Regions from separate parts of the Erwinia papayae genome, predicted to be linked through region 4. Evidence: predicted binding sites of a transcription regulator. Region 4 holds the regulator's gene; each other region holds the start of a gene.
What was found. Region 4 encodes LexA, which represses DNA repair genes until DNA is damaged. Its sites were predicted from a motif close to TNCTGTATGTACATACAGNA; they were not measured.
Positions count from the first base shown of each region.

Region 1: a site for LexA is predicted at 3,151-3,170, ahead of sulA (SOS-induced cell division inhibitor SulA). Genes of this name have one in related genera too.
Region 2: a site for LexA is predicted at 2,233-2,252, ahead of AC3RPL_RS07995 (YebG family protein). Genes of this name have one in related genera too.
Region 3: a site for LexA is predicted at 5,229-5,248, ahead of umuD (translesion error-prone DNA polymerase V autoproteolytic subunit). Genes of this name have one in related genera too.

Region 1 is NZ_JBZCHT010000009.1:1,556,485-1,564,305, forward strand. Features, by position in the region: gene AC3RPL_RS12235 (YccF domain-containing protein) at 1-219, shown strand, start outside; gene yccS (YccS family putative transporter) at 227-2,365, shown strand; gene AC3RPL_RS12245 (TfoX/Sxy family DNA transformation protein) at 2,355-2,990, opposite strand; gene sulA (SOS-induced cell division inhibitor SulA) at 3,190-3,687, shown strand; gene ompA (porin OmpA) at 4,035-5,102, shown strand; gene matP (macrodomain Ter protein MatP) at 5,408-5,872, opposite strand; gene AC3RPL_RS12265 (AAA family ATPase) at 6,045-7,799, shown strand.
Region 2 is NZ_JBZCHT010000009.1:690,739-698,559, forward strand. Features, by position in the region: gene AC3RPL_RS07985 (bifunctional 4-hydroxy-2-oxoglutarate aldolase/2-dehydro-3-deoxy-phosphogluconate aldolase) at 212-850, shown strand; gene purT (formate-dependent phosphoribosylglycinamide formyltransferase) at 952-2,130, opposite strand; gene AC3RPL_RS07995 (YebG family protein) at 2,269-2,670, shown strand; partial or broken gene AC3RPL_RS08000 (sugar phosphate isomerase/epimerase family protein) at 2,919-3,736, opposite strand; gene AC3RPL_RS08005 (tellurite resistance TerB family protein) at 3,972-4,625, shown strand; gene AC3RPL_RS08010 (S9 family peptidase) at 4,757-6,814, shown strand; gene AC3RPL_RS08015 (arginase family protein) at 6,887-7,282, opposite strand; partial or broken gene exoX (exodeoxyribonuclease X) at 7,257-7,821, opposite strand, start outside.
Region 3 is NZ_JBZCHT010000013.1:1,807,842-1,815,662, forward strand. Features, by position in the region: gene AC3RPL_RS24595 (TIGR03757 family integrating conjugative element protein) at 1-297, shown strand, start outside; gene AC3RPL_RS24600 (TIGR03756 family integrating conjugative element protein) at 297-1,286, shown strand; gene AC3RPL_RS24605 (integrating conjugative element protein) at 1,286-2,761, shown strand; gene AC3RPL_RS24610 (hypothetical protein) at 2,772-3,110, shown strand; gene AC3RPL_RS24615 (conjugal transfer protein TraG N-terminal domain-containing protein) at 3,113-4,633, shown strand; gene AC3RPL_RS24620 (hypothetical protein) at 4,657-5,058, opposite strand; gene umuD (translesion error-prone DNA polymerase V autoproteolytic subunit) at 5,345-5,782, shown strand; partial or broken gene umuC (translesion error-prone DNA polymerase V subunit UmuC) at 5,785-7,055, shown strand; gene AC3RPL_RS24635 (hypothetical protein) at 7,201-7,749, shown strand; gene AC3RPL_RS24640 (CPBP family intramembrane glutamic endopeptidase) at 7,812-7,821, opposite strand, start outside.
Region 4 is NZ_JBZCHT010000013.1:19,723-27,543, forward strand. Features, by position in the region: gene AC3RPL_RS16250 (conjugal transfer protein TraF) at 1-827, opposite strand, end outside; gene zur (zinc uptake transcriptional repressor Zur) at 1,303-1,821, shown strand; gene AC3RPL_RS16260 (CsbD family protein) at 1,923-2,132, opposite strand; gene dinF (MATE family efflux transporter DinF) at 2,365-3,684, opposite strand; gene lexA (transcriptional repressor LexA) at 3,777-4,385, opposite strand; gene AC3RPL_RS16275 (diacylglycerol kinase) at 4,493-4,861, opposite strand; gene plsB (glycerol-3-phosphate 1-O-acyltransferase PlsB) at 4,990-7,413, shown strand; gene ubiA (4-hydroxybenzoate octaprenyltransferase) at 7,548-7,821, opposite strand, start outside.

The sequences.
Region 1 (7,821 bases), on a different contig from region 4:
TTGTTGAATATTTTGTGGTTCATCTTTTTTGGTTGGTGGTTGTGCCTGATGCATATCATGGCGGGTATAACGCAGTGCATCACTCTGATCGGCATTCCGACGGGCATCGCGAACTTTAAAATTGCCGTCATTGCCCTGTGGCCTGTGGGTCGCCGCGTCGTCAGCGTTGAGGTTGCCAGAGCCGCCCGTGAGGCCAACGCCCGCCGTCGTTTCAACTGAGGCATCAATGCGCTTAATGTTAACGCCACACCTGAGACGCTATGCCTGTAACAGCACACTGCTGTATAACCTGCGCATCCTCATTGCCTTGTCAGGAAGTGTGGGCCTGCCGTGGTGGCTGGGACAAATTAGCTGGACCATTCCGTTAACATTAGGTGTGGTTGCTGCTGCACTGACCGACCTGGATGACCGACTGAGTGGCCGGCTGCGCAATTTACTGATTACACTGATCTGTTTTTGTGCTGCATCCCTCTCTGTTGAACTGCTGTCACCGTATCCCTGGCTGTTCACCATTGGACTGGCGCTGTCAACCTGGAGTTTCATCCTGCTTGGGGCGCTGGGACAACGCTACGCCACTATTGCTTTTGGCGCTTTGCTCATTGCCATCTATACACTGCTGGGCGTCGGTCTGTTTCCACAGTGGTATCTTCAGCCGTCACTGCTGCTGTGCGGTGCCGTCTGGTATAATCTCCTGACGCTGACCGGACACCTGATTTTTCCCATTCGCCCATTACAGGAAAATATCGCCCGATGCTTTGAAGGTTTAGCTGTTTATCTGGAGGCAAAGGCAGGCCTTTTTGATCCTGATATCGAAGAACATGATGATAAGTCTTTGATTGATGTTGCTATGACTAACAGTCAGTTAGTCTCTGTCCTTAATCAGACAAAAATTTCCATTCAGTCGCGCTTACGCGGCGATCGGGGACAACGAGGAACACGGCGTACACTGCACTACTATTTTGTCGCTCAGGATATTCACGAACGCGCCAGTTCTTCTCATGCTCAGTACCATGCATTACGCCGTGAATATCGTTACAGCGATATTCTGTTTCGTTTTCAACGGCTCCTCTCACTTCAGGGTAAAGCCTGTCAACAGTTGGCAAACTGCATCCTGATGCGTGAAAGATATCAGCATGATGTCCGTTTTGAGCGCAGTTTTATGCATCTGCATGCGGCGCTGCGGCGTCTGAGCACATCTCATCCGACCAACAGCGATGTGCAGGCAATGACATTTCTGTTACATAACCTTAAAGCCATCGACGCACAGCTGGCGACTGTCGAATCAGAACAGGATGCAGTTCAGGATTACAACAACCACGATCAGGCACTTTCAAGCGAGGGGTTGACCGGCTGGCAGGATATCAGGTTGAGAATCAGCCGACATCTTACACCTGACTCAGCCCTTTTTCGCCATGCGGTGCGCATGTCGCTGCTGCTGTGTAGTGGATATGCTTTTATTAAACTGACCGGAATGGAGCATGGCTACTGGATCCTTCTGACCAGCTTGTTTGTCTGTCAGCCAAATTATAATGCGACCAAACGTCGACTGGCTCTGCGTATTATCGGCACTCTGGCCGGTATTGTCGTCGGTTTACCCCTGCTGTGGCTGATACCTTCCGTAGAGGGGCAACTCATCCTGATTGTAATTAGTGGAGTGCTGTTTTTTGCCTTTCGTCAGTCACGATATGCCAACGCAACCCTGTTTATCACGCTGCTGGTTTTATGCTGTTTTAATTTGCTGGGTGAAGGTTTTGAGGTTGCACTGCCCCGGATTATCGATACGCTTATTGGCTGTGGCATTGCGTGGCTGGCCGTAGCGTTTATCTGGCCAGACTGGCGTTTCCGCCGTCTCTCTTCGATTATCAGGCAGACTTTGCATACCCATTGTCGCTATCTTGATGCGATTCTTGTGCAATACCATCAGGGTAAAGATAATCGTCTGGATTACCGGATTGCCCGACGTGATGCTCACAACAGCGATGCTGAACTGGCTTCCGTCGTCTCAAATATTTCAGCTGAAAAAAATGTCAGTGCATCACTTCGTGAAAATGCCTTCCGATTCCTGTGCCTTAACCATTCTTTTCTGAGTTATGTTTCAGCACTGGGGGCACACCGGGAAAAACTCACCGATTCTTTAATGCTGCAACTATTGGATGATGCAGTCTGCTATGTTGATGATGTATTACAGATGGAAACGCAGGATGAAGCAAAAGCGCAGCGACTGCTGAGCAATCTGTCGCTGCGTATTAAGGCAATGGAAGCCAGGCCGGAAACAAAAGAGTCGCTGGTTCTGCAACAAACAGGCTTACTGGTTGCACTGCTTCCGGAAATTTCGCAGTTAAAGAAGCAGATTATCAACGGGTAGATTTAAGTTTTTCAGCGTAGCGCTTCAGGCGCAGCGTTTCACAGTACCAGTGTCGAAGCTCAGCTTTAATCGCCTGGGGCAATGCCTGATGATGCCGCCCCAGGATGGCGCCCTCCAGGGCAAAGAGGACGTTGATCCCCAGATTTTGATTATGCGCATGCAATTTTAGCCAACACCGCCTGGACCCCTGCTCCTTGAGCATTTTGACTGTGCTGATGCCAACATGACGTAACAGTACCTCAAGACGCATAGTAAGATTGGGCAGATCTTTTAACCGACGGTTCTGCTGGTTCCATGCCCGTTGCTGTATTGCACCTTGTAAACAAAGCTTTGATAAAGCTAATAGCTGCTGTGGTTCCTTCCACAATGGCTCATCTACCCGGTAATACTCAAGGGAGACAGGAATTCCTCTTTTATTCAACGTCAGGGATTTCATCTTCCTCTCTGTGATATAAGGTCTGACCTGCTCACATGCACGAAGATACAGCTCCCCATCTGCAACCACGGCAAAAACGACACGGTCCACAGAAAGACTAAAACCACCAAACTGGCTGCGGCAGGCAATGTCTCCCAGTTGTGCAAGTTTGTCTTTTGTAATCGCAATCATACTCTTAGTGTCTTCCATAGTATTTTTTCCTTACTTTGTGTCTGTACAGATACTTTCTGGGGAAAAAGTATGCAATAGCGGTTACAGGTTCAATTAATAATTGCTGTTCCATCCGCTTACATTCCGATTTTGCGATGCGTTTTGAAAAAATAAGATTGATCTTTGCTCATCATACCTATACTGTACATTCATACAGTGATATGCGAGCTACGCCATTATGCAAACACATTTCCTGAAATATCAGTATTCTAATAACAGCTATCGTGCAGCACGCCCGTGTTCTACCCCTCAATCAGTTAAATCTACGGGTTTAATCAGTGAACTGGTCTACAGTGAAAATGAGTTGGGCATTGCCCAATTACTTCTGGTACCCCTATTGCAGCAGTTAGGTACTGAGTCACGGTGGCAACTTTGGCTGACGCCCGGACAAAAGCTGAGCCGTAGCTGGCTCACACAATCTGGCCTGCCACTGAACAAAGTTATGCAACTACCTGTTACCACCGTTGAGGCCATGATCAAAGCCTTGCAGACAGGTAATTACAGTGTGGTTTTAGGCTGGTTGCCAGAGGAAATCACAGCAGATGAGCAGGCCAGACTTCAGAAAGCAGCCACCTGCGGTCAGGCTCTTGGGCTGATCATGCGTCCGGATCAAGGAAAAATTGCTCACAAAGGACCACTGAATGGACTTAAAATTCAGTCTGGTTTGTATCATTAAGTAAAAATAAGAAGATTCTTAGACCAGATTCGCGATCCATCCGGGATAAGCCTCTGATTATGTTATGACTTGATGTGACAATGAGTTAGCTGTTTTTTTGCTGCTTCTTTTACAGTTATTCCTCTCTGGCAAATGTGTAAAAATGTGTACGATTCTCTGTTTTTTTACAGACGTATGTCACATCATGCTTGTAAGTTTGCTAGTACGTTGTAGACTTTACGTCGCTAGGGTGCTCAATAATCTTCCTTTTTTGGATGAGACATAATCGAGCGTCTTAACCCGGCGAAGGATTAATCAAAGAGCTAATGAAAGCTCATTGCCTATTTGGATGATAACGAGGCGCAAAAATGAAAAAGACAGCTATCGCAATTGCAGTGGCACTGGCTGGCTTCGCTACCGTAGCGCAGGCCGCCCCAAAAGATAACACCTGGTACACTGGTGCAAAACTGGGCTGGTCTCAGTATCACGACACTGGCTACTATGGTAATGGCTATGTAAACAATGACGGTCCAACTCACGAAAGCCAGCTTGGCGCGGGTGCATTCGGTGGCTATCAGGCTAACCAGTATCTCGGCTTCGAACTGGGTTATGACTGGCTGGGACGTATGCCTTACAAAGGCAACAACGTAAACGGCGCTTTCAAGGCACAAGGTATTCAGCTGGCTGCTAAGCTGAGCTACCCAATCATGGACGATCTGGACGTGTATACCCGTCTGGGCGGCATGGTATGGCGTGCTGATTCTACTCAGAATAACAATGGTACTCGCATCAGCGACCACGACACCGGTGTTTCTCCACTGGCAGCCGTTGGTGTTGAATATGCTCTGACCAAAAACTGGGCAACCCGTCTGGATTACCAGTGGGTTAACAACATCGGTGATGCTAACACCGTGGGTACTCGCCCTGACAATGGTATGCTGAGCCTTGGCGTATCTTACCGCTTTGGTCAGGATGATGTTGTTGCTCCGGCACCAGCACCAGCCCCTGCTCCAGCACCTGTTGTTGAAACCAAACGTTTCACCCTGCGTTCTGACGTTCTGTTCACCTTCAACAAGGCGACTCTGAAACCAGAAGGCCAGCAGGCTCTGGACCAGCTGTACACCCAGCTGAGCTCTCTGGATCCTAAAGATGGTTCCGTAGTTGTTCTGGGCTACACTGACCGTATTGGTTCAGAGCAGTACAACCAGAAGCTGTCTGAAAAACGTGCTCAGTCCGTTGTTGACTATCTCGTTTCTAAAGGTATCCCTTCTAACAAGATCTCTGCGCGTGGCATGGGTAAATCTAACCCAGTTACCGGCAATACCTGTGACAGCGTGAAAGGCCGTAACGCCCTGATCGATTGCCTGGCACCGGATCGTCGTGTAGAAATCCAGGTTAAAGGTATCAAAGACGTGGTAACTCAGCCTCAGGGTTGATCGCTTTGATATAGTGCCGCTCAGATATTGTGGATAGCCCGATAATGAGCGGTAAAAAATACAGGCACAGAGAATGTTATTTGCTCAAGTAGTAACATATCCTCTGTGCCTGTATCTGTTACGGATTTACCTGAAACAGTTATATACTTTTTCCCCTGTTACACCTTGCCGAAAAATTGACTCCTCATATTCTCACCTGAAGTATCTATACCCATTTCTCAGCACAGCCCTGTTCCCTGTGTTTCCTGTTATAAATTCTCTGGTCGCTTGTTTGCCAGGCAATTTTTGCATCAGCAGTGATTTTTTCAGCCGGGCTGGTCGGGTTTGCCAAGAATGGCTTTCAAATCCTGTTTAAGAGAATCCATCTGACTGGCATATTTTTCTTTATATTCAGCATCTTCTATCAACTGCACTATGGTTTCCGATAAGGTGCTGTTACGACGTTGAGCCAGCCCAGCCAGGCGCTGCCACACCAGATACTCCAGATCGATTGACTTCTTTCGCGTGTGCTGGTGCTCCGCATTAAAATGGCGTTTACGCCGGGCGCGAATGGTTTGTTTCATCTGGTTTTCAAGTGCCGGATTAATATGGCGAGAGATCCATTGCAACACATCGACCGGACGATTCTCCATGGCCAGAAGTTCATCCACCGCCACCTGTGCGGCACTGAATTCCAGATAGCGGGTAATCATTTCTCCCTCCCGGTGTTTTTTAACCAGGTATTTCCACTTCCATCCGCTCTCAAGATTTTCCAGTTGCTGATATTTCATCGCAATCTCATGTGGTTAACTAATTTGCTTAGAATAACAGCTTTTTTTAACGCTGCCGCCCAGAAAACCAGACCGTGTCTTGCCATAAATGTAAATACATCTCTGCGATGCTTAACAGAGTGGAATCCAGTATAATGGTGGTTTTAATCAATTCAGAGAAAATACGATAACTTTGACCAACAATCGACTGGAATGGCGCGCCTTACAGCCCGATACTGATGATGTTCAGTCCTTTTTCTCGCAGATACCTGAAGACAATTCCAGTTGTTTTGCCTCGGTTCAGCCCCGTCTTTTTAACGGGCTGAGTTTGCTGCTGCAAACGACAGCAAGATTGCCAATGATGCTGATCAAATCAGCGGAGAACGCTGAATATACCGCCCTGCTTACAGAAGTGATGGCTGATATTACAGCTGAGGATGGCACAGAACTGTACGGTGGTCATTATCAGATTGATGGCGGATCAGTAAGCTGGCGTCCTGTGGAATCAGAACAGGACAATTTTGCCAGCCAGGGCGGTATCCACTACGCCGACTGGATCGAAGCTGAACAGCTTTTCGGCTGTGTTCGTCAGCATAACCAGACGCTGACTTTACAGCCAGGGTTACTTCATCAAGCCAACGGCGGCACTCTGTTGCTGTCCTTGCGAACTTTGCTGGCTCAACCGTTGTTGTGGCTGAGGCTCAGGAAAATCCTGACAACACAGCAGTTCGACTGGTATTCCCCTGATGAAAGCCGCCCCCTGCCGGTGGTAATACCGTCGATGCCGATGCAATTCCGCCTGGTGTTGACCGGTGAACGTGATGTGCTTGCCGAATTTCAGGAGATGGAGCCCGATCTCTCAATGCAGGCACTCTACGCTGAATTTGAGGAAAATCTTCAAATCACTGATGAAGAAGCGTTCAGCCAGTGGATAAAGTGGGTAAGGATACTGGCCTCTGGTGAAGAAATCACCAGCCTTTCAGATGACTTCTGGCCAGTATTGATTCGGGAAGCCGCACGCTTTACCGGCGAACAGGATACTCTCCCACTGTCTCCGGCGTGGATAACTCGTCAGTTGCAGGAAGCACTGATGTACAGTCCCGACAATGCTCTCTGTAGCGAACATATGCTGAGTGCGCTGGAAACTCGTGAATGGCGGGAAGGTTTTCTCGCCGAGCGAATGCGTGATGAAATATTGTATGACCAGATCCTGATCGAAACAGAGGGAGAAATGGTTGGTCAAATCAATGCACTTTCGGTGATTGAGTTTCCCGGTCATCCTCGTGCCTTTGGAGAACCTTCCCGTCTCAGCTGTGTCGTGCATGCCGGTGATGGCGAGTTCACCGATGTGGAACGTAAAGCCGAGTTGGGTGGCAATATCCATGCAAAAGGGATGATGATCATGCAGGCCTGGCTAATCGCCGAGCTGGAGCTGGAGCAACAATTACCCTTTTCTGCATCACTGGTGTTTGAACAGTCCTATTCCGAATTAGATGGTGACAGTGCCTCACTTGCCGGCTTGTGCGCGTTAATCAGCGCCCTTGCCTGTCAGCCCATCAATCAGCAGATTGCCGTTACCGGGTCTGTCGATCAATTTGGTCGTGTGCAACCAGTGGGCGGGCTTAACGAAAAAATAGAAGGCTTTTTTCACATTTGTCACCAGCGGACCCTCAACGGTAAACAGGGGGTGATTATCCCCCTTGCTAATGTCCGTCATCTTTCGTTACAGCAGCAAGTCGTGGATGCGGTCAGAGAGGAAAAATTCCATATCTGGGCGGTAAGTAGTGTTGATGAAGCGCTGCCTTTGTTAACTGGGGTTGAGTGGGAGAAAGAGGATGCCCCCTGTCTGCTGAAATCGATTCAGGAACGCATCGCTCAATTAAATCAACAAGACAGACGCCAGGGCGGCTGGCCATTCCGCTGGCTGAACTGGTTTAACCAGAATTAACCAGGCTTGTCCGGCTTAAACC
Region 2 (7,821 bases), on a different contig from region 4:
ATAAGACCCGCTCCGGCGGGTTTTTTTATTGCTGAAAGATGATGCCCTGCGCCGACGTTAAAAAATAAACCGCTGTTTCAAAAAAAGTTCAATCACATGGACGTACCGGGCAACTGTCCTGTATGGTAGTGAACAACATCACTATCCAGACGCGTTGCGCGTCGCTTTAGCCAGTCACTCACACGGCTGGCAAGACAGGAGAAGCAGGTCGATGAGTAACTGGAAAATAAGTGCAGAACAGATCCTGACGACCGGCCCGGTTGTGCCGGTGATTGTGGTTAACAAGCTGGAACATGCGGTGCCAATGGCGAAGGCACTGGTGGCGGGCGGCGTGAAAGTGCTGGAAGTGACGCTGCGTACCGCCTGTGCGATGGAGGCGATAAAAGCGATGGTCAACGAGGTGCCGGAAGCTATCGTCGGCGCGGGCACGGTGCTGAATGCGGAGCAGTTAAAAGCAGTCACTGATGCAGGCGTGCAGTTTGCCATCAGTCCGGGTCTGACCGAACCGCTGCTGAAAGCTGCCGTAGCAGGTTCCGTGCCGTTGATCCCGGGCATCAGTACGGTTTCAGAGCTGATGACCGGGATGGATTACGGGCTGCGTGAGTTTAAGTTTTTCCCGGCGGAAGCCAACGGTGGCGTGAAGGCGTTGCAGGCAATTGGCGGACCCTTCCCGCAGGTACGCTTCTGTCCAACCGGCGGGATTTCACCGGCTAATTACCGTGATTATCTGGCCCTGAAAAGCGTGCTTTGTATTGGCGGCTCGTGGCTGGTGCCCGCCGATGCGCTGGAAGCCGGCGATTATGAACGCATTACCCGACTGGCGAAAGAAGCCGTTGCCGGTGCGGCTTAACGCTTCCGGACCAGCCGGTAAAGCGAGAAAGGATGGCAAACGCCATCCTTTCTTTATTGGCGGGACGAGGAAAAGAGCAGTGCGCCAGACCTTTATGCTTCTCAGCCGCTGACTTTGACGCCCGCTGCGCAGTTGATGGCACGTTGTACCGCATCAGCAATATCTTCACCGCTTGCCAGCGCAACCCCCATCCGCCGCTTACCGTGAATTTCAGGCTTGCCGAACAGACGCAGTTGCAGACCTGCCCCAAGCACGTCTGCCAGCTGTGCAAACTGCACGTTGTCGCTATCCAGTTCAGGCAGGATCACCGCAGTAGCCGCCGGACCATACTGGCGAACAGCGCCCACTGGCAGGCCGAGGAAGGCCCGGACATGCAGTGCGAACTCTGACAGGTCCTGCGAAATCAGCGTGACCATCCCGGTATCGTGTGGACGTGGAGAAACCTCGCTGAACACCACTTCATCACCACAGACAAACAGCTCAACGCCAAACAGGCCCTGACCACCCAGCGCGGTAACCACTTTTGCGGCGATCTCTTCAGCGCGTTGCAGGGCGAGGGCGCTCATCTGTTGGGGTTGCCATGATTCGCGGTAATCACCCTCTTCCTGACGGTGACCAATGGGGGCGCAGAAATGGATACCATCAACCGCGCTGACAGTCAGCAGAGTTATCTCAAAATCAAATTTCACCACACCTTCAACAATCACTTTCCCGGCCCCGGCGCGTCCACCCTGCTGGGCGTACTCCCAGGCTGCCTTCAGTTGTGAGGCTTCACGAATAAAACTTTGTCCTTTACCGGACGAGCTCATGACCGGCTTAACGATGCACGGGAAGCCAATTGCCTGTACGGCCTGATGAAAAGCCTGCTCATCATCGGCAAAGCGGTAATCTGAGGTGGGCAGGGAGAGCTCTTCAGCGGCCAGGCGACGAATGCCTTCGCGGTTCATGGTCAGACGGGCGGCACGCGCGGTCGGCACCACCTTTTGCCCCTGTTTTTCCAACTCAATCAGCATATCTGTCGCGATGGCTTCGATTTCTGGCACAATAAAATCAGGACGTTCTGACGCCACCAGGGCTTGCAGTGCTTCGCCATCCAGCATGTTGATGACATGGCTGCGATGCGCCACATGCATGGCGGGTGCGTCGGCATAGCGATCGACGGCAATGACTTCCACGCCCAGGCGCTGGCATTCCAGCGCGACTTCTTTGCCAAGTTCACCCGCTCCTAACAGCATTACACGCGTGGCGGCGGGGCGCAGCGCAGTACCAAGAGTTGTCATAATGTCTACCTGATTGGAAGGAAAAAAACGCGCGCAGTATAAACGAAAACGATTGCGCATACATCCGCTTTACGGGCTTGAGAAGGAAAATCATCGCTGTTATACTGTATGAAAATACAGTTAAATAAGGTGGGAACAATGGCTGTTGAAATAAAATATGTTGTGGTCAGAAAAGGTGAGGAAAAAATGACTTTCGCCAGTAAAAAAGAAGCCGATGCCTACGACAAAATGCTGGATATGGCGGAAGTCTTCTCCGACTGGCTTGGTGTGGCCCCGCTGACGATTGACGAAGAGCAGCGCGAAATACTCGGGCTGTTCCTCGCAGAGAATAAAGATGCCCTTGCACATATTCTGCGCACCAGCAAACAACCTGAGCGTGCAAATGTGAGCATGGAAGGTAACGACCTGAACCCGGCCGGGGAGCCCGATGCCGGGCAGGAAAGCGACACTCTGGCAGACGCCACGGATGAAGCAGAACCGAAGAACAAACTGAAAGCGATCGGTGCAGGCAAACCCTCCCGCGCCAGTAAGGTAGCCTGAGGTCAGCAAACGAAATCCGTCCGTTGCTGTGGTCCTCTCATCCGGGGCCTGCGGCTTTGGTGACCAGCAGTGTGCCGGGAGTCTGGCGTTGTGCTCCACGTCCTGCGTGCTGTTACCGTATTTTATGGGGTCACCACAGGAGTGTCGGCGACCAGTTTGTCCGATGAAGCGGGTTAACCTGTCGAACCGGCTCCGGAGCGTCGCCGGATTGGGCGACGTTATCCATTTCAGCACAGCGGCAGATTTATTCAGATGCCACAACATCGCTTCAGGGCAGACATGGCTTCTTTCGCCACGTCATGAGCTGCACGCTGATGCAGCTGGTCGTTAAAGACTTCCAGGCCAAGAGGCCCGTTGTATCCACCCTCTGCCAGATAATCCAGCAGGGTGTTCAGCGGGAAACACCCCTCGCCGGGTAACAGGCGCTTATGACGTGCGATGTCGACCAGCGCGTGCTCAGCGGGCAGGGCGGCGAGGTCGGACAGCTGTACCAGAAAGATTTTATCCATCGGGATCCCTGCCAGGTCTGCTACCGTGCGCCGACGGGCAAAGATGTGGAAAGCATCGACCACCAGACCAAGATTCGGCTTATCGATGCGCTGCACCAGCTGCCATGCTGCCGCAGTATTGTTAATGTGTGTACTCCATGCCATAGCTTCAAAGGCCACACTCAGTCCCCGCCTGCCTGCTTCATCAACCAGCCAGCGGATATCCTCCTCTTCGCGCCCGGCAAGACAATCATCAGCGGTTGATGCTGGCGTCAGCAGCGTGGTTGCACCGAGAGCCACTGCCGTATCCAGCATCACCAAAGCTTCATCACACTTTCGCTGACGAACGGCGTCCGGTGCGCCATCGAAATCCAGCAGCACCTGATAATCGGTAAATGCCAGATTTTTAGGCTGACCAGGTCAATAATCCCCGGCACGCCGCCGCCCGCTTTCTCCACATCCTGCCGCCAGAGTTCAATCTGACTGAAGCCCGCCTGCGCTGCGGCCTCAATTTTTTCTTCCGGTGTTCCCCCTAAAATAACCGTGTTGATAAACAGGGGATTATGAGCAAATCGCATGATTTTCCTCAGCCGATATCCGGCGATTAAGTGTCGAATCAGTTCTGCCGTCAAAACCTGAGATGCCGCTGTCTTCCCTGCGCTAATGCCAGGCGTAATAATTATCATGCTAATTATAGTGTTGTTCCTTTGTTAGCGAAGTGTAGCTGGTTGTTTTCGGGGCTTTGCCAGACTTGACGGTTCTTGACGTAACGCCCTCTATGCTGAACGTTTTCTGTCACTGAAAGGAAAGACGATGGCTGACTGGCTGAAACAAATTCAAAATGTGCTGGGCAATGGCAAGCAGGGAAAAAGTGGTGGCGAGGGATTAGGCAAGATGCTGGCACCGGGCGCGCTGGGTGGTCTGGCAGGCCTGCTGATAGCGAGTAAATCTTCGCGCAAACTGCTGACGAAATACGGGAAAAATGCGCTGATCATCGGCGGCAGCGCGGCAGCGGGGGCGGTGCTGTGGAATAAATATAAGCAGCGTATCGCTGAAACTCACCGCGACCAGCCGCAGTTTGGTCAGCAGTTCTCGCCACCAGACCGTCGTGCGGAGCGTCTGGTGCAGGCGCTGGTGTTTGCGGCGAAAAGCGATGGTCATATTGACAACAATGAGCGACAGGCGATCGACCAGCATATTCAGCAGGCCGGGCTGGGCGCAGAGGGTGAGCGAATGATCCAGCAGGCCATTGATATGCCCCTGGATCCACAAAAGCTGGCGAAGGACATCAGTAATGAGGAGGAAGCGCTGGAGGTCTATTTCCTCAGTAATCTGGTGATTGACGTGGACCATTTCATGGAGCGCAGCTACCTTCAGGCTCTCGCAGACGAACTGAAAATACCCGAGGATGTTCGCGAGAGTATTGCCAGTGATATTCAGGCTGAGAAGCAAAAATTATCTGCCTGATCACCCGCCGGGGGCATTTTTGTCCCCAACCTGTTGTTTTGTCACTGACTGCTTCAGGCTCCCGCCTGACAATCAGCGCGGTAAATGCCACACTAAGCAGACATGACTGACTGAGTGGATGTCCGATAATGCTGAAACCCCCAATCGCCAGAAAAATTCCTGTTGAAATGACCCTGCACGGTGAGACGCGCATCGATAACTATTACTGGCTGCGTGATGACCAGCGTCAGCAGCAGGATGTTGTTGACTATCTTGAAGCTGAAAATGAGTACGGCAGCGCGATTATGGCACCGCACCAGGCGTTACGGCAGGAGGTGCTGAAGGAAATTATTCAACGTATTCCGCCACGTGAGTTTTCCGTGCCTTATGTTAAAAGGGGCTGGCGTTATCAGAGCCGCTACGAGGAAGGCAAAGAGTATGCAATTTATACCCGCCAGCCGGAAGACACTTCCACACCGGAGCAATGGGAGATCCTGCTTGACTGCAATCAGCGAGCGGCAGGCGCGGATTTTTATACGCCTGGCGGACTGGGTATCAGTCCGGATAATCAACTGCTGGCGGTGGCAGAGGACTATCTGTCACGCCGTCAGTACGACATTCGTTTCTTCAATCTGACCACCGGCGAGTGGTATCCGGAAGTGCTGGAGCATGTCTCTTCAGGATTTGCATGGGCAGACAGCAGCACGTTCTATTACGTGCTGAAAGATAAGCAGACTCTGTTGCCGTGGCAGGTATGGCGTCACCGTCCTGGCACCTCACAACAGGAAGATGAACTGGTGTATGAAGAGCAGGACGATACCTTCTACGTCAGCGTTCACAAAACCACCTCTGAGCAGTTTGTTCTTATCAGTCTGAACAGCACCACCACCAGTGAAATTCTGTTGCTGGATGCGGATTCCGCCACGGCTGAGCCACAGATATTCTGTCCACGCCGTAAAGATCACGAGTACGCGGTGGATCACTATCAGCAACAGTTCTGGGTTCGCTCGAACCGGGAAGGGAAGAATTTTGCACTTTATTACAGCCAGCAGTTCAGTGAGGACAGCTGGCAAACCCTGATCCCGGCACGCACGCCTGTTCTGCTGGAGGATTTCAGCCTGTTCCGTGACTGGTTGGTGGTGCAGGAACGCGAGCAGGGGCAGAACAGACTGCGGCAGATCTGTCGCAAGACCGGCAGGGATGTGGTAATTGCTTTCGATGACCCTGCCTGCGTAACCTGGCTCTCTTATAATCCCTCGCCGGAAACTGCGCTGCTGCGCTACGGTTACTCCTCGATGACCACGCCCGATACCCTTTACGAGCTGGACATGGACAGCGGCGAACGCAGGACGCTCAAGCAGACTGAAGTAAAAGGCTTCAACGCTGGCAATTATTGCAGTGAACGGCACTGGATAACCGCGCGCGACGGCGTGAAGGTGCCAGTGTCGCTGGTTTATCACCGGCAACATTTCCAGCCGAAAAAAAATCCACTACTGGTATACGGCTACGGTGCTTACGGCAGCAGTATGGATGCTGATTTCAGCGCCAGTCGCCTGAGCCTGTTAGATCGGGGTTTTGTCTTCGCCATTGCGCATATTCGTGGTGGCGGTGAGCTGGGGCAGCAGTGGTACGATGACGGAAAGTTGCTCAACAAAATGAATACCTTTCACGATTTTATCGATGCCACCCACGCGCTGGTGGCGCAGGGCTATGGCGATCCGGAAAGAATTTACGCAATGGGCGGCAGCGCGGGTGGCCTGTTGATGGGAGCGGTGGTCAATATGGCGTCATCCTGTTTTCATGGCATTGTGGCTCAGGTGCCGTTTGTCGATGTGATAACCACCATGCTGGATGAGTCAATTCCCCTGACGACCGCTGAATATGATGAATGGGGTAATCCGGCTGATGAGGCGTTCTATCACTATATCCGTCAATACAGTCCGTACGATGGCGTCACTTCGCAGAACTATCCGCACATGCTGGTGACTACCGGCCTGCATGACTCGCAGGTGCAGTACTGGGAACCGGCAAAATGGGTTGCCAGATTGCGCGATGTGAAAACCGATAACAATCTGCTGATACTCGACACCGACATGGACTCCGGCCACGGCGGTAAATCGGGTCGCTTTACCTTCTATGAAGGGGTGGCGGATGAGTTTACCTTTCTGATCGCACTGGCACAGGGCACCCTCGCTCCCACGGCTGACTGAATTTTACTTCGAAAGACTGCCGCCACTCTGCCGAATGTCCGCAGAGTGGCGGGCAGGATAGCTTGTCGGGTATCAGCCCGGCATCGGCAAAGATTCAAGCATTTTCTTCAGGTTGATGGCATCCCAGGGAAGATGTTCCGCCACGGTTATACCGGCCATTTGCGACCTGCTCGCGGCGTGGTTGACCAGCGTCACCACCTCATTGATTGTCAGTCTGCCTTCCGCTGCACCAGCAAAATCGTCTTTACCTCTGGCGGGTCTTGCGAACAGCACAGAGCGGAACAGGGTCGGATCCAACACATCAGGATCGATATGTACCGCCAGATATTTAATGCCCTGTTTCTCTATCCAGTCTGTCACCGGCTGCGCACCGTTTTTAATCTCCTGCGGGCCGCAGGTGGCGATACCGTGCCGGGCGATAAATGCCTTTTCATGCGGAATATTATTCTGCCGACAGGGCCCGTTCAATGGCGCTGCGCAGACTGGCATTCAGGTCGGGAATGTTTTTCAGCATCCACTTCAGATAACCGGGATCGCGCTTTACCACTTCATCAACTTTACTGCCACGGTATTTGCCAAATGGGAAAGTGACAGCAGAACCACGCACCTGCATCCTGCGAACCATTTCCCCGGCATCCCAGCCAGAAAACGCCATGATGCGAATAAGCAGTGACGCTGTCACGTAGCAGTCATACAACGCCCGGTGTGCGTGCAGGCCAGGCGGCGTCTCCACCTCCAGTTGCAGGGATTCCCGCAGCGCCTAGTTGCCGTATTTTCTGCCCGGCCACAAACCTCGTGCCAGCGTCATGGTGCAAATCCACTCACCCTGTATCTCTGGCAGCATTCGGCGATCAAAACTGGCGTTATGGGCAACGTAATAGTTGCTGCCATGATAGCGATGGATAGCCTGCTCAATGGTGGGCTTACCGGCCACCATCGATTCAGTAATGCGGTGAATGGCCATAGCCTCACGGCTGATGGGGCGATCGGGGCAAATCAGATCGCTC
Region 3 (7,821 bases), 1.8 Mb from region 4:
CCGCCGGACGTGCCGGTGGTCCTTCTTGATGGTCCTGACCAGCTGCAGGCCGACATGTTCGGGGAACTGCCTGCAGATCCGCAGCAGGCCGAAGCACAGGTCAGGCAGGCTATGGCGTCTCCTGCCTGGCAACAAAAACAGCTGCAGCTGAATGATTCTTATCGCCAGGTGGTCCGGGCCTGGGAACTGGGCATCAAAAAAGTGCCGGCGGTGGTGTTTGATGACCGCGATGTGGTGTACGGCACCACGGATGTGGCCATGGCCACTTCCCTGCGTAACCGGGGAGGTGGTCAGTGATGACAAAACCGTCCCGCATCAGAACCACGCTGTGTTCGCTGGCGGTTGCCACGGTACTGGGTACGGCAACCGCGCCAGCGGCTGTTGCCGCACTTAACACCGCGCAGATTATTGCCAGCGCCGTGTCGCAAAACTGTATCAGCTGGCGTGTGAGTGGCATCTGTTACTGGCTGTTCTGCACCCCCTTTGGCTGCAAGGTGCGCACGTCGGTCAAAGTCACTCACTTCATTCCTCAGACAGTCGTTTCGACCTATGTCGCGCCGGGCGGCAATCCGTGGCAGGAAATGGCGTTTGTCAGCCAGACCGCCGGCGGGCTGGAGAGTGCCGTGACCAGCGGGCTGTCCGGTGTTTCTGCCGGAGGAGCCAATCCGGCCGACATGAAAAATCCCGGTCAGCGCAAGTCTGCCGTTCGTTTCAAGTATGCCGATGCGATTGGCCACCCGGCCACGTCCCTCATTGGCGGCAGTATTCCGGGCTACTCCTGTGATACTGCTGCCACCCCGTTAATGCCTTACTTCCTGAGCACGCTGGATTCGGCGGCCTGGCGCACGGGCGTGCCGGAGTCCCTGTATCCGGAAGCGCTTGTGCCTGGCCAGCGGGAAATCGGCAGTCAGGCAGCAGCCAATATGTGGGGCAACATCTATCCCCGCTCCGGGTTTATCAGCCAGACCGATGATGACAAAGCCTCTGCCGTGGTGGCGCAGCGTGTGGCAGACATTATCACCCGCGTCGGGCAGCCCCATGTTTATCAGGTGCTCAAAGGCAACCGCCATGACGGGTACTGGCCACCGGGCGAGGTCACGGAAAACACCGGCACACGCAATCACAAATGGCAGCGGCTGGCCCCCCATATGACACAGTCATGTGCCGTCTTCCCGGACGGGGGCTATACCGCAGCGAGCGATAACAATGAAGCCTTTGCGCTCTGGCAGCCCTACAGCTGCTGCAAAAAGCGCGGGCAGAAATTTCTGGGCAGCACTGATATCTGATGAGGAAAACCGTGAAAAAATCACCTTCATTTTCAGCCGTTCGCGTAAGCCTGCTGCTGACCGGCTCCCTGCTGACTGTCCTCCCGGCCGCGCACGCGGCCGATGATGACAATACCATCCTCGGCATGTCCCTGCCGCAGGTGAACAACAGCGCCATCGGTTACGGCAAGTCCGTCGATGGTGCGGTGTCGGACAAACTGTTCTACACCCTTGGCGGCGGCTCGGTCATTTCCCAGCCGGCCACGCGCGGCAATATGCAGAAGCTGGGGCTGAATACCGGCTGGAGCAGTGACCTGATGTGCGGCAATTTTGATCTGAAAACCACCGTCGGCAACCAGCTCAACGGCGTCACATCCGGCTTTAAAAACCTGATGGGCGACGTGATTCAGGGGGCCACCGGCGCGGTGGCCAGTCTGCCGGCGATGGTCATTCAGCGGGCCAACCCCGGTCTGTATGACATGCTCACCAACGGCGTGCTTCAGGCCAATGTGTCATTCGACAAGGCGCAACTCAACTGCCAGAACATGGCGAAAAAGATGATGGACTTCAGCGACAGCAGTAACTGGACGCAGCAGGCCATGATGGATGAATACAAGTCTGTTGTGAACAGCGGAGATACTGATGCGGTTCGTGCAGATGAGGCGGGGCGGAAAGTCACCGGCACGTCGGGCAACAACTGGATTGGTGGTCAGAAACGTGGGGGGGCGGGGCAGCCCGCCATCCGTGTCACCCATGACCTTGTTGCTGCCGGCTACAACATGATGAACGGTTTACCTGTCACCTCTGATTCGACTGTCGGCGAAAGCAGCTGTAACGGTGGCGCATGCTCTAAATTCGGCAGCGCGGAAGAGGCGGCGGCCATGACCGTGAAGGTGCTGGGCGATCGCTCGATGCGCACCTGTGCCAACGCGAGCGAATGTACCAGCGGTGATGCGGATGACCAGCCCGGTACGACCGTTGCCGGCACCGGCTTTGCCCCACTGCTGGAGGAGGCAACCAAAGCCAACGCTGAGCAGCTGGTCAGGCTCGTCAACGGTACGGAAAAGCCGACGGCCGCGAATCTGGCGAAGCTGAAAACAGGCGGGCTGCCGGTGACGGCCGGCGTGATAAAAGCCCTGCAGCGTGATCCGGATAATGCTGCCCTGACCGCCCGCCTTGCAGGCGAACTGGCCATGTCTGACACGGTGGAAACGGCGCTGCTGATGCGTCGCATGATGGTCACCGGTATGTCGGAGCCGAATGCCGCTGCCCAGCCAAAGGCCATTGATACCGCCGGCCAGCGTATTGAGGCGCTGGATCGGGAAATTGCGGCGCTGAAAAACGAGATGGAGATGAAGCGTGAACTGTCACGTAATTCGGTGCTGACCATTATCGACAGGGAGAACCAGCGCGTCGAAACCAACCCGCAGACCCAGTCTGATGACAATACCGACAGTCGCTTCAACCAGATGGCAGCGCCGCAGTCGGCTGAATGAGGGAATAAGGATGCGTAATAAAACGACTGTCAGGAAAGTCCTTACCCGTGCCGGCATCTTCCTCGCCTGCATGGCGCTGTTCATGGTGGTCTCACTGATGATGGCTGACACCGCCATGAAACATCCGACTGAAGCTGCTGCATTCCGGAGCTGGATGCAGTCGACGCGTTACGGCTGGCTGATGTGGCGACTGGCGCTGTATGCGCTGGTTGCCTGGGGCCTCTGGAAAATCCGGCATGCGCCGGGCTTCCGGGAGGCATATCGGCGGCCGCTGCTGCGCATCAGTGTGGTCAGTGTGCTTTTTATCGCGTTGTGTGAGTACGCGATGTTTACCGGTCCGGGAGTCTGACGATGACGACAAACAGTTATCTTGAGTATTTTCTCACGCTGCTCGGCTGGGTGATCAATAACGGTCTGTGGAATGTCCTGCTGAGCACCGGCCTTTTTGTCCTGCCGCTGGCGTTTAAGGTGGTGGGTATCTGGCTCAGGGTCCGTGAAGAGGGGGAGGATGAAGGCAACAAGGGGATGCTGTCGCTGCCCCGTATCGAGAACGCGCTGTATGCCGGCTTCCTGGTGATGATCGCCTGCTGCGTACCGCTGATTAATGTCAGCCTCAGTACGATGCAGTACGACACAACCCGGGCAAAGAGCTGTGGTGTGTGGACGCCCAAAGCGCCGGATGAAAGCGGCTATGCCGGCGTGGTCACCAGTCTCAACGACCAGACGGCTGCAGCACCGGTATGGTGGGTGCTGATTCATAAACTCTCAAAAGGGGTCACCCAGGCGGCCGTGGCGACCATTCCCTGCCGCCCTGACATGCGTCAGATCCGCTTTGAAGTGCAGCATACGCGTATCGACAACAAAGCGCTGGCGCAGGAGCTGCAGGACTTCACCAACGACTGCTATTCGGTCGCGTTGTATCTGTGGAAGCAACAGGATCAGGGCCAGACAAAGGACAAAACCACGCTGCGTGATATCGAATGGATTGGCAGCAGTACATTTCTGAGCCGGTATTATCCTTCGTTGCAGTCCAAACTGCCCCGGGCTGCGTTCCCGTGGACCGACAGCCGGGACAGCGGCCGGCCCAATACCGGAAGAGGAGGCTATCCCACCTGCAGCGAGTGGTGGAGCAGTGCGGACACCGGACTGAAAGCACGGGTGAAGGACCAGGCCGACCCCGATATGTGGCTGCGTATCTCAGCCGCAATGAAAATGTCAGGCTTTAACGACAGTGACTATCAGGAAGCCGTCATCCGTCGTCTGGTCAGCCCGGAAAGCCTGACGGTCTCACAGAATGGTCACGTGTATGCCGGCTATGGCGGCAACGCCGATTTTACCCTGGATAATGCAGCGGCACGCGTGGCGGCTATTGGCGGGACATCTCTCGGCAGTCTGGCGGCGTTCCCGGCGTTCGATGCGATGCGACAGGCGCTGCCAATGGTGCAGGCTATCCTGCTGATGGCAATATATGTCATGCTGCCGCTGATCCTGGCGTTTGCTGCTTACGAGTTCAAGACCGTTATTACGCTGACTTTTGTAATATTCGCTCTGAACTTCCTGACGTTCTGGTGGGAACTGGCGCGCTGGCTCGACAGCTGGCTCCTGACAGCGTTGTACAGTTCAGATACACACAGCCGCTTTAATATGGCGGGACTGCAGAACAGCTCAGATGACCTCATTATGAATCTGGTGATGGGAGCGATGTTTATCGTACTGCCTGCTGTTTGGCTAGGCGCTTTATCATGGGCAGGAGTCAATATCGCTCAATCGTTAAGCAATGCTTTTGTAAGCGGTACGGCTGAAAGCAAAAACTCAGGAGGGAAGTTAGGCGAAGCGGGCGCAAATTTGGTTGTTAATAAAGTAGGAAAATAAGAGATAAGACGGCGACTGATGCTTTAGTCGTCGTCTTCAAGTTTTATACCAGAAGCATACCATCCTGAACCTGCATCTCCATGAGTCCTGTATTCCATAGTTGGCTTTTGACCGGATATGGGATTGTTTTCATCCATATCCTTAGCTGTTGATGAACTAGATAAGAGAGCTGAGCCAACAAAAACTAGCCCTCCCAAAAGTAGTGCCGAGCCTGCGATAAGCATTCCGCATAATATAAACGCTAAAATAACTAGAGAAAATAATAAAACCGCCGGGATATTTCCAACCCAGCCGGGCATATTATGGTTAGTGGCCCATGAGACAAACTTATGATTCAAATGGAAGAAGTTTCTTTTTAGGAACTTCCAATAAAACGCAATACGTTCGCCTCGGCGGCTGGCTCGTTCCTCTTGGTTCAGATGCATTTTAGGCTCCTGTCCTGAGTTAGAGAATTATTGTGCGACTATAGCGGATTTTTTGAGCAATTACTAATTACTGCTTCAGTACCCAGAGCTACCTAATAAATTCTCTAAAAATCATCAGGTTAATTTTTTCCGATGCGTTACGACTTGTCATCACTAAAAATGCATCATTATACTGTTTTTATATACAGTATAATTTGAGGGGCGAACCATGCCGATTCCTTTAGAACAGACGATGTGTTGGGATAAAACTTCGCAGAAAAATTCAGCCAACACACCGGTTTTGATGATGGCGGCGATCGCCAGACTTACAGGTAGCAATCCATCACTGGCATGCGTTCCGTTGTTTGGCGATGGGGTTTCATGTGGTTTCCCTTCTCCCGCTCAGGATTATGTCGAAAAGCGTCTTTCCCTGGATGACCTTTGTATCCGCTATCCAGAAAGTACTTACTTGGTGCGAGCAGAAGGGGACTCGATGCGTAACGCCGGTATCAGAGATGGAGATTTATTAATAGTTGAATGTATTCGTGAGGCCAGGCACGGTGATATTGTCATTGCAGCTGTAAATGGAGAATTTACCTGTAAACGACTGCAGTTGTTGCCTTCTCCAGCCCTGGTGCCAGCTAATCCCGCATATTCAGCAATACCCCTGACTGATGACATCGAAACAGTTGTCTTCGGTGTGGTACGCCATCTTGTGCATTCATTCAAGTTCAAGGACGCTTAACAGTGTTCGCCCTGGTCGATGTTAACTCATTTTACGCTTCCTGCGAGACAGTTTTCAGACCCGATCTCCGTGGCAAACCTGTGGTGGTGCTCTCTAATAACGATGGCTGCATAATAGCCCGCTCCTCAGCAGCAAAATCACTTGGGTTAAAAATGGGCGATCCCTGGTTCAAGGTTGGTCGTGAGGCTGAGAGAAAGGGGGTTGTAGCATTTTCAAGTAATTACAGCTTATATGCTGATATGTCAGACAGAGTGATGACTATTTTGCAGTTACTGACTCCGCGAGTGGAAATTTACAGTATCGACGAAGCTTTTTGTGATCTTACGGGTATGCGTAATCTGTTATCGCTTGAGGTGTTTGGCCACCAGATACGTGATCAGATTAAGCGAAGAACACATCTGACTGTGGGAGTGGGAATAGGCCCTACAAAAACGCTCGCCAAACTGGCTCAATATGCAAGTAAGCGCTGGCCCGCAACGCGAGGTGTGGTAGATCTCAGTGACAGACAGCGTCAGCGTAAGTTAATGGCTTTAGTACCAGTTGAGGAGGTCTGGGGTATCGGACGGCGGCTCGGTAAAAAATTGCAGTTGATGGGGATTAACAATGCACTCCAGCTGTCTGAGCTGTCTCCTTCATTTATTCGTAAGCAATTTTCAGTGGTTGTTGAACGAACAGTAAGAGAACTCAACGGCACGCCCTGCCTGGGCCTTGAAGAGTTTACAGCTCCAAAGGAGCAAATCATATGCTCCCGCTCCTTTGGAGAAAAACCTACAGATGAATTCAGCATCCATCAGGCCGTCTGCGCTCATGCCGAACGTGCAGCGGAAAAGTTACGCGCAGAGCACCAGTTTTGTAAACGAGTAGCGGTGTTCATCAGTACCAGTCCCTTTGCAGAGAATGAGTCGTTCTATAAAATCAGGCTGTAACGGAGCTTGCTGTTCCGGCCCGGGATTCACGGGATATCATCAAGGCAGCTGTAAGAGCTCTTGAAACAATATTCATCCCGGGGCATCGTTATCAACGCGCAGGTGTAATTCTCACCGATTTTCGCAGCGCGGCAGTATCTCAACTTACCCTGTTTGATGACCTTCAGCCTCATCGTAATAGCGATGAATTAATGACACTCATAGACAGCATTAACAGCTCTGGTAAGGGTTCAGTCTGGTTTGCAGGGCAGGGCATTAAAAGTGATGCCACAGGCTGGAAGATGCGAAGAGAAAGACTTTCGCCCGCTTTTACAACCAGATTGGATGATATTGTCAGAGTAAGGTAATCATCTTTTTTATATTTGCTCGAAACCGCACCATTGACATTACAAACTCTATACGGCAGGGTTTACAGTCTGTTACATGGTGAATAAGTCAAGCGTACTTTTCATTGACCGCTTTTTTATTAAATATGTTTGGAGGATACGGATCGTGAGAAGTCTTACCGCCATTTTAATAATTCCTGCTCTTGTCACAGCCTGTAGCATGCAGGAAATAGCAGATACAAATAAGAAAATAAGTGATGGTGCTTCAGGTATAATGAACTCTTTGAGGGGAAATTCTAACCCATCAACTGATGTTACGACACCAATGCATTTACCTCAGTCATTAAAAAAAGAATCCAAGTCTAAAAATTATACTGTGGCTGTTGATGTAGATACTGCTGCTGCCAGAATAAAAAGACATTACAAGTTTATGTCAAGTCAGGAGCTGGATAGTTTACGGAATAGCTCTAATGACGGGGCATGGAAAGCGGCCGCTGAAGATAATGCACATCCAGTTTGGGAGGCAATACCTGGTAGCTATTATAAAATGGGCTCTGACTGGAATGATAACGATCATTTAGATGTGGAAATTGAAAAAAACGGGAATGGGAGTAAACTCTATATAACATATTCATCGGCATCTGCAGAAAGGCTATCGGGATCTGGCGTACAGAAGTTGATGAAGGAAATTCATTCCGTGGCTATAGGTGAGTGATATTTTATCGGGAATAGGTAGTTATCATTATGTGTTAATGACAACTACCTTTTTTAGTTGGTTTATTTTAAC
Region 4 (7,821 bases):
GAGTCACTGTTTTTATAGTTGCCATTGGTGAAGTCTGATTTGTCGTAGTCGTAAACAGAGGCATTGTAGTTATACAGATAAACCTTTTGTAATTTAGGTGTGACGCCGAAGGAGACCGGATGTCCGGCAATCTCAAACTCATGCGCCAGAGCGATACCATAATCATAAACAATCGCGCCAAGCCCCGTGGCAGAAGAAGTTAACGTATCCTTCGGGTTGGAGGTAGGTATTGCGCCCCCGTCAGCCACGGCCTGCAAATAGTCAATATCGCTCTGCGTCACATCAGTCGCGACATTTGCCGTGCCATAGGCTTTGGCAACAAAAGCCGCTGACAGCGTATCATTAGGGATGGTGACAGCAAATGCGGCACCCGCCGTGGCGCTTGCCTTAGACCCCTTGATAGCCCGCAACTGGCTGGCCAGATCGCCCGCTGCTGCGCGGACAGTGGCCAGATTTGCAGACAATGCGTTTAAACCAGCTAAAGTAAACGGCGTGGATGCCAGGTTATCATAAACGTCCTCGTAATGATTAACGCTGTCAGTCAGATTATCGACTTTATCAATCAGATTATTCTTATCCGTTAGCTGAGCACCTACCGCAGGAAAAATAATGCTGACATCATCTTCAGGTTTCGCTTTGGTCATCAGCGCCGGGTTCGCCAGCACCGCAGTACCATATGTTGAAGAGGCCACACCCGTGCCGCCCATGGCATCATTACGCGCATCGTAATAATTGCCCGCAGCCAGCGCACTGAGGGGAGCAAAAAAGAGAACCGGCCAGACAACAGGACGAACAGACCTGCTTAACGTACTGTATTTTTTTGCCATTTTACTTTAAACCCGTCCAGAGAAGGAATAAGTGCTCAGCGGAGGCCTGCACAGGAGACTGCCTGTATTTTGAACACAAAGGCAGCAATTCATTGCTGTGAATTAAGTAAGAATGCAGTGGTTTATCTGCTTATTGTTGTTTTATTTATCTGTTAACAGAGAGGCGAGTCAGCCATAACAACAAAGCCTGCCACGCAGGTAATCGCCTCAGATAATTAACAAAAGGTAGTCAGGATGGTCTCAGGCTGCAAATTACATTAGCAACGTTTTACAGAAATCATATGGCACTGAATTACCCGCGCCGACACATTAACAAAATTTCACCATCAACACATAACGCAAATACCCTGCATTTCTGTTGTTTAATCGGAGGGTTAGTTTTAATCAGGTGGCTTAAGATGGCCCGATGGCGGGCATTCGGTGTTTCACAGTGGGCGTGATAACATAACATTCCGATCTGGCCTGGGGGAAAACCATGAACATCAGTAGTGCTGAAAAAATCCTGGCGCAGGCAGAGACACTCTGCCAGCAACGCAATGTCAGGCTCACTCCTCAACGCCTGGAGGTACTGCGTCTGATGTGCCAGCATCAGGGGGCGATTAGCGCTTATGACCTGCTCGATTTGCTCCGCGCCAGTGAACCGCAGGCAAAACCGCCCACCGTCTATCGTGCGTTGGATTTTCTTCTGGAGCAGGGATTTGTGCATCGGGTTGAATCCACTAACAGCTATGTGGTTTGCCATCATTTTGAGCAGCCATCCCACACCTCTGCCATGTTGATTTGCGATCGCTGTGGTGCCGTGGCGGAGCAACATGCCGATGGTGTCGAAAAAATCCTCAAGTCGCTGGCCCTGCCTTCAGGATTTATTCTGACCAACAGTGTTATCGAGGCGCATGGGTTGTGTCGGGAATGCGTGGAGGTGGAAGCCTGCACCCATCAGGATGTGTGTCAGCATGATCATACGGTAACCAGCCGCAAGCGTGGACGTCAGTAGCTTTCATACTGGTAATAATAACCAGCTGGAGTGGGTGGGGACGGAGCGGAACGATGAGGGCGGCACCTTCCCTGTGCCGTTGATGAGAGAGTCAGACTATTTCAGAAGCGGTGGTTATTATGGCTTTCCCAGTCGCTAACCTCTTTCTCTGCCTGGTCTTTCGCATAGCCATAGCGTTCCTGAATTTTTCCCACAAGCTGATCGCGTTTACCTTCCACAACCGTCATATCGTCGTCAGTCAGCTTGCCCCATTTCTCTTTCACTTTACCTTTAATCTGTTTCCAGTTACCGCTGGCTTCATCTTTATTCATGGCATTATTCCTTCAATCAGATCTTAACGGATTTAGTGATATCGTCCCAGCAAAACGCTTAACAACAAAATGAAACGCTACAAAAATGCTGAACTTATGGTTAATTCTAGCTGGAATCTGGCAAACTTCCTGCGCAAAACTTCCGGAGGAATAACCTGAAAAATAAATTGGGGAAAAAATCATGAAAATAAAAGACTTGCATCAGTGCCGCATAGGGTAACAAGATATGTCATCAGGCAAACCAGCTGCTGTTCTGCCAGTGTCGTCGCCAGATTAGCCATAACGTCAGACCACGTAAAAGCAGGAAAACCGTTACCGCCAGCCACAGACCATGATTTCCCAGCAGCGGTACACTAAACAGCGTCAGACCGAAGCCAGCCGCTGCCACCACCATACCGTTACGCATCTCTCTGGCTCGTGTTGCCCCAATAAACATGCCATCAAGCAGATAGCACCAGACACCGCAAACAGGCATTAATATTTGCCAGAACAGGTAAGCATCTGCCTGCTGCCGCAATTCAGCAATTGAAGTCAGTAAAGCCACAATATGCGGGCCGGCAATGGCATATATCAGCGAAAAAAATAGCGCCACCAGTCCTGCCTGACGGCAGGCTGCATGCCATACACGCAGCAGATCCTTGCCGTCGCGGGCACCATATGCCTCACCCGAACAGGCCTCGACGGCGTAAGCAAATCCGTCCAGTGCATAGGCGGTAAAGGTCAGGAACATCAGCAGTACGGCGTTGACCGCCACCACCTCACTACCGAGGCGTGCCCCAAGAATGGTCATTGACAGAAAACACAGTTGAAGCATCAGCGAGCGCAGCATAATGTCACGATTCAGCCGCAGTAGCCGTGACAGATCGCCCTGCCATGCTGTCAGTAACATAGCCAGTGTGATGCCACGTAACCGGATCACCCGCCCTGCCATGTATAACCCGATTATCAGTGAGCAGTATTCAGCAATCACGGTTGCCATAGCAGCCCCCTGCACCCCCCACTTCAGGCCGATAACCAGCCACACATCCAGTACGATATTGACCAGGTTTCCCACCACCAGCAGGATAACCGGAGCACGGGCATACTGTACGCCCAGCAGCCAGCCCAACAGCACCAGGTTGGCGAGGGTGGCAGGGGCGCTCAGCCAGCGAATATTCAGGAACTGCACGGCCTGATGCAATACCGCAGGGTCGCCACCGATAACCGTCAGGGCAAGATGATTAAGCGGTGATTTGAACAGGATCAGGATGGTTCCGGCCATCAGCGCGATAAGTAGCGGCTGAATCAGCGCACGAGCCAGCACAGTTTTATCTCTCGCGCCAAACGCCTGAGCTGTCAGTCCGGTGGTACTCATCCGCAGAAAAAGAAACAACATAAACAGAAAGCTGGTAATGGTGGTGCCGACGGCCACACCGCCAAGATAGCTGGAATTATCAAGGTGGCCTGTCACAGCGGTATCAACCAGACCCAGCAGCGGCACGCTGACATTGGAAAGGATCATCGGCAATGCCAGCCGCCAGAGGTGCTTATCAGAGGAGCTGAATAATCGCATCATCGCCCACTGCGTAACGGATTCACCATTCAGCCCTCACTCCAGACGGAACGGTGACCAGTCAAGCTGCATGATTATTGTTGCGCGAGGCATTACAACCAGTTGCCGTTACGGATGACGCCCACTGCCAGACCTTCGATGGACAGGCTTTGCTTATTAAGATCGACAACAATCGGTTGGAATTCGTTATTTTCCGGCAAAAGATGGACCACGTTGCCCTGTTTTTTCAGACGCTTGACGGTAACTTCATCGTCAATCCGTGCCACCACAACCTGGCCGTTACGCACATCCTGCGTTTTATGTACCGCCAGCAGATCGCCATCCATAATACCGATATCTTTCATCGACATACCGCTGACACGCAGGAGAAAATCCGCCCCCGGTTTAAACAGGCCAGGATCAACCTGATAGTGCCCTTCAATATGCTGTTCGGCTAACAGCGGCTCACCGGCGGCCACACGGCCTATCAGTGGCAGACCTTCTTCTTCTTCCATCATCAAACGGATTCCCCGTGAGGCTCCGGAGACAATTTCAATCACGCCTTTACGCGCCAGAGCCTTGAGGTGTTCTTCCGCCGCATTGGGGGAGCGGAAACCAAGCCGGGTGGCAATTTCTGCCCGCGTGGGTGGCATGCCGGTCTGGTTAATGTGATCACGTATCAGGTCATAAACCTGTTGCTGCCTTGCCGTTAATGCTTTCATCCCGCCCCCTGGTTGTTTATACAGTCGACTGTGATTATATACAGGTATTTGCGCGTTGGAAACCAAAATTCAGGCAAAAAACAGTCATTTGTCAGATTATGCGAGCGCTAACGAAAATAGCTGACTAACAAGGTGACCCAGACGAAAATCGCCAGCATGATAGCCAGCAACACTGCGGCGGAGCCCATATCCTTGGCCCGGCCAGATAGCAGATGGAAGTTGCTGCCCGTCCGATCCACCACGGCTTCAATCGCGCTGTTGATCATCTCAACGATCATCACCAGCACGACAGAGCCTATCAGTAAAACACGCGTGACGGCGTCGACGTTCAGCCAGCAGGCAACGATAACCGCCACGACAGCCACTACGGCCTCCTGACGAAAAGCAGCCTCGTTCTGCCATGCGGCGCGAAGACCTTTCCATGAGTAGCCTGCTGCTTTTATGATGCGGGTCAATCCGCTGACACGGTTTGCCATAGGGGTAAAACCTTTATGTGATAATGACGTCATTAACTGGAGATAGCACATTTTGTAACACCAAAGATCTCAATGGCGCTTTCTGGTATGCTTGCGGCGTTTTGCTAACAAGAGGCTTCATATTGTCTATGTCAGGTTGGCGTAAGTTTTATTATAACATACTGAATTTACCGGTTAAATTTCTGGTAAAGAGTAAAGCAATCCCTGCTGAGCCGATTGCTGAACTGGGGCTGGACACCTCACGTCCTATTATGTATGTGCTGCCATACGATTCAAAGGCCGATCTACTGGCCCTGCGCGAGCAGTGCCGCAAGCAGGAACTCCCCGACCCGCTGGAACCTCTGGAAATCGATGGTACGGTACTGCCACGCCACGTATTTATTCATGATGGTCCCCGCGTATTCCCCTACTTTGTACCAAATCTTGAATCGGTGAAGCTGTTTCACGATTATCTGGATTTACACCGCAGTAACCCGCGTCTTGACGTGCAAATGGTGCCTGTTTCGGTGATGTTTGGCCGGGCGCCGGGCCGTGAAGTCCAGGGTGAAGAACAGCCCCATTTGCGGGTGCTGAACGGCATTCAGAAATTTTTTGCCGTACTCTGGCTGGGCCGGGACAGCTTTGTGCGTTTTTCTCCCATTGTCTCTTTGCGCCGGATGGCCACGGAGCACGGCACCGACAAAACTATTGCCCAGAAGCTGGCAAGAGTCGCGAGTATGCACTTCGCCCGCCAGCGACTGGCCGCCATCGGGCCTCGTCTGCCCGTACGTCAGGATTTATTCAACAAGCTGTTGCAGTCCAAAGCGATTGCTAAAGCAATAGAAGATGAAGCGCGCAGTAAAAAAATCTCCCGCGAGAAAGCACAGCAAAATGCCGTCGAACTGATGGAAGAGATCGCGGCCGATTTTTCTTATGAAGCTATCCGCCTGACCGACCGTGTGATGGGCTGGCTGTGGAGCAAGCTCTATCAGGGCATTAACGTCAACGGCGGTGAACGCGTGCTTCAGCTGGCGCAGGACGGACATGAAATCGTCTACGTCCCCTGCCACCGCAGCCACATGGATTATCTGCTGCTCTCCTACGTGCTCTATCATCAGGGACTGGTGCCGCCGCACATTGCCGCCGGGATCAACCTTAACTTCTGGCCCGCCGGGCCCATTTTCCGCCGCCTTGGTGCTTTCTTTATTCGCCGCACCTTCAAGGGTAATAAGCTCTATTCCACCGTATTTCGCGAATATCTCGGCGAACTGTTTACCCGTGGCTATTCCGTTGAATACTTCGTTGAAGGCGGGCGCTCCCGCACTGGCCGCCTGTTGGATCCAAAAACCGGCACGCTGTCGATGACTATCCAGGCCATGCTTCGTGGGGGTAATCGTCCTATTACCCTGGTGCCGATTTATATTGGTTATGAGCATGTGATGGAGGTGGGAACCTACGCCAAAGAGCTGCGTGGTGCGACCAAGGAGAAAGAAGGCTTTGTGCAGATGGTGCACGGCTTGCGTAAGTTGCGCAATCTCGGCCAGGGCTATGTCAACTTCGGTGAACCTCTGCCGCTGGTAAGTTATCTGAACAAGCATGTTCCGGAATGGCGTGAGGCCATTGACCCGCTGGAGTCACAACGTCCGGCGTGGCTGACGCCAGCGGTAAACGATATCGCTCAGCGGGTGATGGTGCGGATCAACAATGCCGGGGCAGCCAACGCCATGAACCTGTGTGTAACGGCACTGCTCTCTTCACGTCAGCGCTCACTGACCCGCGAGCAGATGATCGATCAATTAAGCTGCTATACCCAGCTGATGCGCAATGTGCCTTATTCGCCAGATGCAACGGTGCCAGAGATGACGCCAGAGAAGCTGCTGGATCATGCTCTGGGGATGAATAAGTTCGAAATTGAGCAGGATAACATTGGTGAAATCATTGTATTGCCACGCGAGCAGGCGGTACTGATGACCTACTACCGTAACAATATTCACCATATGCTGGTGATGCCTTCGGTCATCGCCGTGATCCTGATGCAACATCGCGAGATAACCCGTGCCGAACTGCTCCGTCAGGTCAGCGTCATTTATCCGATGCTGAAAACTGAGCTGTTCCTGCGTTGGGAAAAAGAAGCGCTGCCATCCTTACTGGATGCGCTGGTCAGTGAGATGGCCCGACAGAATCTGCTGAATGCCGATGAACATACCCTGCGTCTGAGCACCTTGCGTTTCCATACGTTGCAACTCCTCGCCGCCGGAGTGCGGGAGACGCTGCAACGCTACGCTATTACCTTTTCAATCCTCAGCGCTAATCCATCCATTAATCGTGGCACGCTGGAAAAAGAGAGCCGCACTATGGCTCAGCGTTTATCGGTGCTGCACGGGATTAATGCGCCTGAATTCTTCGACAAAGCGGTGTTTTCCACGCTGGTACTGACGCTGCGTGATGAGGGTTATATCAGTGATACCGGTGATGCGTTGGTTGAACAGACGCAAAAGGTTTACCAGATGCTGGCAGATTTGATTACTCAGGAAGTCAGAATGACCATTGAGAGTGCGGTGGCACACGAATAGGCGTTGAGCGCAGGCTGAGCGCGCAGTGCCTCAGCCCGGCCAGTACATCAAGCTGAGGCTCGCACGCCAGGGACGGCACCATCGACGGACAATTCTTTTTCATCCGACGTTAACCCTCCCTTAACCGTGGCTACTCACAGCCAGCCTGCAACAGGCCCTGTACTCAGTGCAATGCCAACAAACAGCACCAGTCCGACGTAATTATTATTGAGAAAAGCCTGGAAACAGGCATCCCGATCCCGACCGACGATCAGCCTTTGTTGGTGAATAAACAAGGTGCCAGCCAGCAAAACTGACCAGTAAAACGCCCCACCCAGCTGCATCATCCAGCCCGTCAGCGCCATCAGCATCAGTGTGGCAAATTGCAGTAAGCCAATAATCAGCTTGTCAAAACGACCAAATAAAATG